Regions from separate parts of the Salinicoccus roseus genome, predicted to be linked through region 2. Evidence: riboswitches for the same ligand, from Rfam matches in the RefSeq annotation. Region 2 holds a riboswitch; each other region holds the start of a gene.
The links. A riboswitch is a leader RNA that binds a small molecule or an ion and turns the genes downstream of it on or off. The one in region 2 is predicted to bind S-adenosylmethionine.
Positions count from the first base shown of each region.

Region 1: it holds a riboswitch for S-adenosylmethionine, as region 2 does, so the genes downstream of both, EDC33_RS11720 (O-acetylhomoserine aminocarboxypropyltransferase/cysteine synthase family protein) here and metK (methionine adenosyltransferase) in region 2, are expected to answer to the same signal.
Region 3: it holds a riboswitch for S-adenosylmethionine, as region 2 does, so the genes downstream of both, EDC33_RS09375 (PLP-dependent aspartate aminotransferase family protein) here and metK (methionine adenosyltransferase) in region 2, are expected to answer to the same signal.

Region 1 covers NZ_RKQJ01000004.1:133,777-136,045, reverse strand. Annotated here, with positions in the region: gene EDC33_RS11725 (homoserine O-succinyltransferase) at 1-98, opposite strand, end outside; gene EDC33_RS11720 (O-acetylhomoserine aminocarboxypropyltransferase/cysteine synthase family protein) at 99-1,376, opposite strand; SAM riboswitch class I at 1,444-1,540, opposite strand; gene EDC33_RS11715 (hypothetical protein) at 1,629-1,895, shown strand; gene EDC33_RS11710 (alpha/beta hydrolase) at 1,892-2,269, shown strand, end outside.
Region 2 covers NZ_RKQJ01000001.1:73,098-75,366, forward strand. Annotated here, with positions in the region: gene pckA (phosphoenolpyruvate carboxykinase (ATP)) at 1-686, opposite strand, end outside; SAM riboswitch class I at 837-942, shown strand; gene metK (methionine adenosyltransferase) at 1,033-2,226, shown strand.
Region 3 covers NZ_RKQJ01000003.1:33,832-36,100, forward strand. Annotated here, with positions in the region: gene EDC33_RS09375 (PLP-dependent aspartate aminotransferase family protein) at 1-978, opposite strand, end outside; SAM riboswitch class I at 1,043-1,152, opposite strand; gene EDC33_RS09380 (hypothetical protein) at 1,322-1,606, shown strand; tRNA gene EDC33_RS09385 (tRNA-Val) at 1,897-1,968, shown strand; gene EDC33_RS09390 (arsenic resistance protein) at 2,015-2,269, opposite strand, start outside.

The sequences.
Region 1 (2,269 bases), on a different contig from region 2:
ATATCCTGTGTATGCGCACGGGTCGCTTCTATTGTATATACATTTTCCTTATGGAGGCGCTCCCGTACCGGGAGGCCTTCAATGATTTTTATAGGCATTTAAATCGCATCCAGACCTTTTTTTAGATCGTCTATGATGTCATCCACATGCTCCAATCCGACAGACAGACGGATCATTTCCGGTCTTACCCCCCCTGCCAACTGCTCATCTTCCTTAAGCTGGGAATGGGTGGTGGAAGCGGGATGGATGACGAGTGACTTGGCATCCCCGACATTCGCAAGCAGTGAGAAGAGTTCGAGGGATTCTATGAACGTCTTTCCGGCTTCATATCCGCCTTTGACACCGAATGTAAATATGGAAGAAGCACCTTTCGGCAGGTATTTCTTCTGGAGCTCATGATACTCGCTGGATTCGAGGCCAGCATAGTCGACCCATTCCACTTTATCGTGGTTTTCCAGGAATTCTGCAACGGCCTTTGCATTCTCCACGTGCCTTTCCATCCGGAGTGATAATGTTTCGATTCCTTGCGTGAGCAGGAATGCATTGAATGGAGAAAGTGCTGCTCCGGTGTCCCTGAGCAGGGTAGTACGGATCTTGAACGCATAGGCAGCTGGGCCGAATGCCTCAGTGAAGACAAGGTCGTGATAGGAAGCATCCGGCTCCGTCAGTCCAGGGAATTTTCCGTTATCCCAGTTGAAGTTTCCGCCATCAACGATTACACCTCCGATGGAAGTGCCATGGCCGCCAAGGAATTTTGTGGCCGAATGGACGACTACATGTGCGCCGTGCTCGATTGGACGGCAGAGGTACGGAGTGGCGAATGTGTTATCCACGATAAGTGGTATACCATTATCCTCCGCGATTTTCGCTAATGCCTCCAAATCTTCCACGTTGCCTTCCGGATTGCCGATGGTCTCTACAAAGATCGCTTTGGTGTTCTCCTTGATTTCACGTGAAACGTTCTCAGGATCTTTCGCATCGACAAGACTCGTCTCGATACCGAACTTTTTGAATGTATGGGTGAACAGTGTGTGAGTACCCCCATATAGGCTGGCAGAGGAGACGATATGATCCCCGGCATTTGCTATAACCTGTATGGCGTATGTAATGGCAGCCATGCCGGATGCAACGCCAAGGCCGGCAACTCCACCTTCGAGTTCTGCAACACGCGTCTCCAAAGCGGCAGTCGTTGGATTCATGATACGGGTATAGATGTTGCCTACATCTTGCAGGCCGAATAGTTCTGCAGCATGCTTAGTATCGTCGAATACATAGGAAGTCGTCTGATAGATGGGAAGCGCGCGTGAATTTGTGGTAGGGTCCACTTCTTGTCCGGCATGAAGCTGTTTAGTTTCGAAGCGATGATTCTCTGTCATTGTTTCATTCCTCCAGTAATATATTATAAAAAAGAGCCTGCCCAAAGATTAAGGGAGACTCTCGAGTCACTCATCTTTCAGGAACGTACCTGTTGGATTTAGCACCTTACTTAAAAGGTTGCCGGGCTTCGCAGGGCCAATCCCTCCACCACTCTGGATAAGCAAATATTTGATTAGGGACTATGTTACTATAATGGAGGACAATTTGTCAAACACTTTTAAAAATTTAAATAATGGAGAGGAGGAGAGGATATGATCGATTTCCTGGTCATCATTCTGATGGTCATAGCTCTTGTGCTTTTCGTTTTGAGCCGTTATCAACTAGGCAGGACGACAAAAAGCATGGCCGCCCATAATTATGCTCAAGAACTGTATAACCGAGTTTCAAAAGCGCATGGGGCGGGGAAGACGAAAGAGGAGATTATTGCAATGATGAAGAAGGACTATGGACTCGATGAGGATGAAGCGGAATACATATATCATCGGACACCAGATATCCAGAAGGAGGATAAATCATGAAAATCGTAAAGCCTGAAGCGTTGAACTATGGAAGTGGCCCCAGGGCAGTCATGCTGCTCCATTCCTTCACCGGAACGGTCAGGGACATGAAGCCGTTGGCCCAGCACCTTGAGCAGCACGAATATACCGTCCATGTACCAAGCTTCGAGGGACATGGCATGGGACCGGAGGTACTTGTACAGAGCAGCCCTGAAGATTGGTGGAAAAATGTATTGGATGGATATGATCAGCTCAAGGATCAAGGGCATGAAAGCATAGCAGTCGGCGGTGTTTCCCTGGGCGGTGTGCTCGCCCTCAGGGCAGCCGAGGAACTCGACAGCATCAATGGCATTGTGGCCATGTCTGTGCCCCAGGGCAGAGATGTTGGGGATATA
Region 2 (2,269 bases):
AGGGCAACGTCCTTGTTTTCCCCTACGTTGGCGGAGCAGTGCATGCTCATTACACCCTGTTCTGGCAGCAGGTAGTTCATGATGGAGAAGATGGACTTCTTCATTTCTCCTGCATACTCCGTACCGCCGATCAGGATGATGCCCTTCTCGAGGGATACGATGACGAATGCTTCCGACTTCGTGCCGTCGGTTTCCGGGTCGGCCTTGAAGGTCGGTGCAGAAACGATCGTGAACTGCGCATCCATGCCGAGGGCTTCTTCCTTCGTTTCCGGACGGATGAACATCGTGCGTGCGAACATGCTGTGCCAGCTGAACTCGGTCACCACGCTGAGGTTGAGGCGCGTCTTCTCGTCAGCACCGGCATAGCCGTTGAAGACGAAGACTTCCTCCTTCTGTCCAAGGTAGTCGATGACCTTCGTGAACAGGTTGTCGAAGACTTCTTCGGAAATGGGCTGGTTGACCTCACCCCAGTCTACCTTGTCCTTTGAGGTGCCATCTTCGACGATGAAGCGGTCCTTCGGGCTGCGTCCGGTATATTTTCCGGTTTCAGCACGGAGCGCACCCGTCTCCGTCAATCTGCCTTCTCCCCTTTTCAAAGACTTTTCAACAAGCTGAGCAGTGGAAAGCTGGACATGCGAAGTATCCTTAGCCACCAGATTTTGAATGCTTTCGGAATGGTTTACCATAATTATTGCCCCCGTTTTATGTAGTATACAAAGTAATTGGTACTTTCACGAATTAGTATAACACATTGATAATTAATGTGACATAATAATTGTAAAATAATATTACCTTGATTTGAAACCCATCATCTAGTATATTATATGTTAAGTTATCTCTTATCAAGAGCCGGTGGAGGGAACATACCCGACGAAACCCAGCAACCTCTTTTCAACAAAGAAAGGTGCTAAAGGATGCAGAAGTTATTCTGATCGATAAGGGGAAGAGCGGAGCCTTTTCTCGTATTATTGGGAAAAGGCTTTATTTTTTGCTACTGGGAGATAGCTAATAATCATAAAGGAGATTTAATTAATGGCAGAGCGTAGACTTTTCACTTCCGAATCTGTAACGGAAGGTCATCCGGATAAGATCGCAGATCAGATATCCGATGCAATACTGGACGAAATACTGAAGGGGGATCCGCACGCACGGGTCGCCTGTGAAACTGTAGTGAATACCGGCATGGCATTGATCGTTGGAGAAATAAGCACAAACACCTATGTGGACATCCCGAAGATAGTGCGGGAGACGGTGAAGGATATCGGTTATGTCCTTGCCAAATACGGCTACGACTATAAGACGATGTCGGTCCTGACGGGCATAGATGAGCAGTCCTCGGATATCGCCCAGGGGGTGAACAACGCAGTTGAGACGCGGGAGACCGAGGCGGTCTCCACCGGAGCAGGGGACCAGGGTCTGATGTTCGGCTTTGCGTGTGATGAGACTGAAGAGCTGATGCCTCTGCCGATCGCCCTTGCCCACAAGCTTTCAAGGCGCCTCACTGAAGCGCGCAAGGAGAATATCATCGACTACCTGAGGCCGGACGGCAAGACGCAGGTCACCGTCGAATATGACGAGAATGACGAGGTCAAGCGGGTGGATACGATCGTCATCTCGACGCAGCACCATGAAGAGGTGGAGAAGGAGACGATCCAGCGTGATCTGATCGAGCACGTCATCCGTGAGGTCGTTCCGGCTGAACTGCTTGATGAAGAAACGAAATATATCATCAATCCGACAGGGCGCTTCGTCATCGGCGGCCCGCAGGGCGACGCCGGACTGACTGGAAGGAAGATCATCGTGGATACCTACGGCGGCTACGCACGCCACGGCGGGGGAGCCTTCAGCGGCAAGGACCCGACCAAGGTCGACCGCTCTGCAGCCTATGCAGCACGGTACATCGCCAAGAACATCGTGGCTGCAGGCATTGCTTCGAAATGCGAAATCCAGCTGGCATATGCAATCGGGGTCAGCGAACCCGTTTCAATATCCGTGGATACATTCGGCACCTCCTCCTACAGCGAGGCGGACATCGTCACGGTCATCAGAAGGCTCTTCAACCTTTCACCGGACGGCATCATAGACATGCTCGACCTGCGCCGTCCGATATACAGGAATACTGCAAGCTACGGCCACTTCGGCCGCGAAGATCATGATTTCCCGTGGGAAAAGCTGGATAAGGCAGCGCAGCTGAAAGAGGAACTCTCGACGATTAAGGTGAACTAGATACAACAAAGGCTCCGGAATATTCCGGAGCCTTTTTATGCAT
Region 3 (2,269 bases), on a different contig from region 2:
CAGACCAGGATATGTCACCCACTCGACCGCCGGATGCGCCTCCAGGAAGCGGGCAACCTCCTGCGCATTTTCATTGTGTCTTTCAACACGTATATGCAGAGTCTCCAGCCCCTGAATCAGCTGGAAGGCATTCTGTGGGCTGAGGCTCGCCCCGAAGTCCCGCAACAGCTGCACGCGGATTTTCGTGATGAAGGCAAGGGTTCCGAAATCCACAGCATAGCGGATGCCGTTATAGCTTCTGTCGGGTTCGGTGAATTCAGGGAATTTTTCGGTATTCCAGTTGAACCGTCCACCATCGATGACCACACCGCCTATTGAAGTGCCGTGGCCGCCGATCCATTTTGTTGCCGAGTGGACGACGATGTCCGCCCCCCATTCAATCGGCTTGAAGACATGTGGTGTGGCGAACGTATTGTCGACGATCAATGGCACGCCGGCTTCATGCGCTACTTCGGCAACTGCGGCGACGTCAAGGACCTGAAGTCCGGGATTGCCGATCGTTTCGGCGAATACAGCCTTCGTCCGCCCTGTGATTGCTGCCCTGAAATTCTCCGGGTCGTCAGGATCAACGAATTTGACGTTGATGCCGTATCTGGGCAGAGTGACCGCAAAAAGATTATATGTACCGCCGTAGAGGTTCGAACCTGCCACGATTTCATCCCCTGCACTTGCCAGGTTCAGTATCGACAGTGTGATGGCCGACATCCCGGAAGATGTCGCCACTGCCGCCACTCCGTCCTCAAGGAGTGCCATCCGCTTTTCGAACACTTCCACTGTAGGATTTCCGATGCGTGAGTAGATATTTCCCGGTTCATCCAGAGAAAACAGGCTCTCTGCGTGATCCGTGTCGTGAAAGACATATGATGTCGTCTGGTAGATCGGCACCGCCCTTGCGCCTGTTGTCGGATCCGGCGCCTGTCCGCCATGGAGCGACAGCGTCTCCAGGTCATAAGTTGCATTTTTCTTCTTCGTCAATATAATCTCCTCCTGATTGTAATAATAAAAAAACTCTCTTCCTATATAAGAAGAGAGTCTCCGCCTCCTCTTATCTTTCAGGAAAATCTCCTGCAGGAATTAGCACCTTATCAGACTCGATTGCCTGATGGTTGCCGGGCGTCATAGGGCCTGTCCCTCCGCCGCTCTGGATAAGTGATAGAACTATATTATCGATAATGTATACTACACTACTATGGATTAGTATATTTGTCAAAACATTTTTCAAATTTAAAATACTTTATTTTCCACTACTTTTCATGCCGAATATTTTACGCCCAAGCTGGGTAGGTGGTGGGAAAGAAGGGAGGTGGCGACAGTGGCGGATATGATGTCTGCAGAAAAGAGGAAACGGACGATGAGCCGGATCAGGTCCCAATCGAAACTCGAGAACAGGATTACGAAAGCTTTGTGGGCTGAAGGCTACCGGTTCAGGAAGAATGTGCGCACATTGATGGGGTCTCCGGATATCGCAATCCAGAAATACAGGGTGGTCATCTTCATCGACTCCTGTTTCTGGCATATGTGTCCGACCATGGCAACTGGCCGAAAAGCAATCAGGAATTCTGGAACAGGAAGCTCGGGAGGAACATGGAGCGCGACCGGGAAGTGAATGCCTATTATCATGAAAAAGGTTGGCATATTATGCGGATGTGGGAACATGAATTCAAGGAGGATTTCAAGGGAGCCATAGACAGGATGACGGCTTTCATAGAAATGGCAAAAGCCGAGACCATGAGAGGGAAAAAATAATACCCGGAATCGTCATTTCGTTATTGACAATTCCGGGTTAACATTGTAAATTTGAATATGTAGTTTTTAAATCGTGATCCATCAGACAGGCACTTGTCCATCAGGTGTTGAAATTATTGTTTCGGGGTCCCGACGGATAAATAAAAGTAAGGTCTGTTAGCTCAGCGGGAGAGCACTTCGTTGACATCGAAGGGGTCACTGGTTCGATCCCAGTACAGACCATCCAGCACCACAACGCAAACATCCAGTCTATTGACTGGATGTTTTTTTATTTATATGGAAACAGGACCCTCGAAGCAAGGCCCAGTACCGGCAGTTCTATGATGGGACCGATGACGAGGGACAAGGCGATCAGCGGCTGATTCGGGAATGCTGTGACTGCAATGGCGAGTGCAAGGGGGGAATTGCGTGCCAGTATCATCATGATCAGACTGACGGATTCCTTCCTGCCGAACCGGAACAGTCTGCCCGCACCCTTCCCCACTATGAAGGTGATCACGAAGAACAGCACCAACGACGGCAG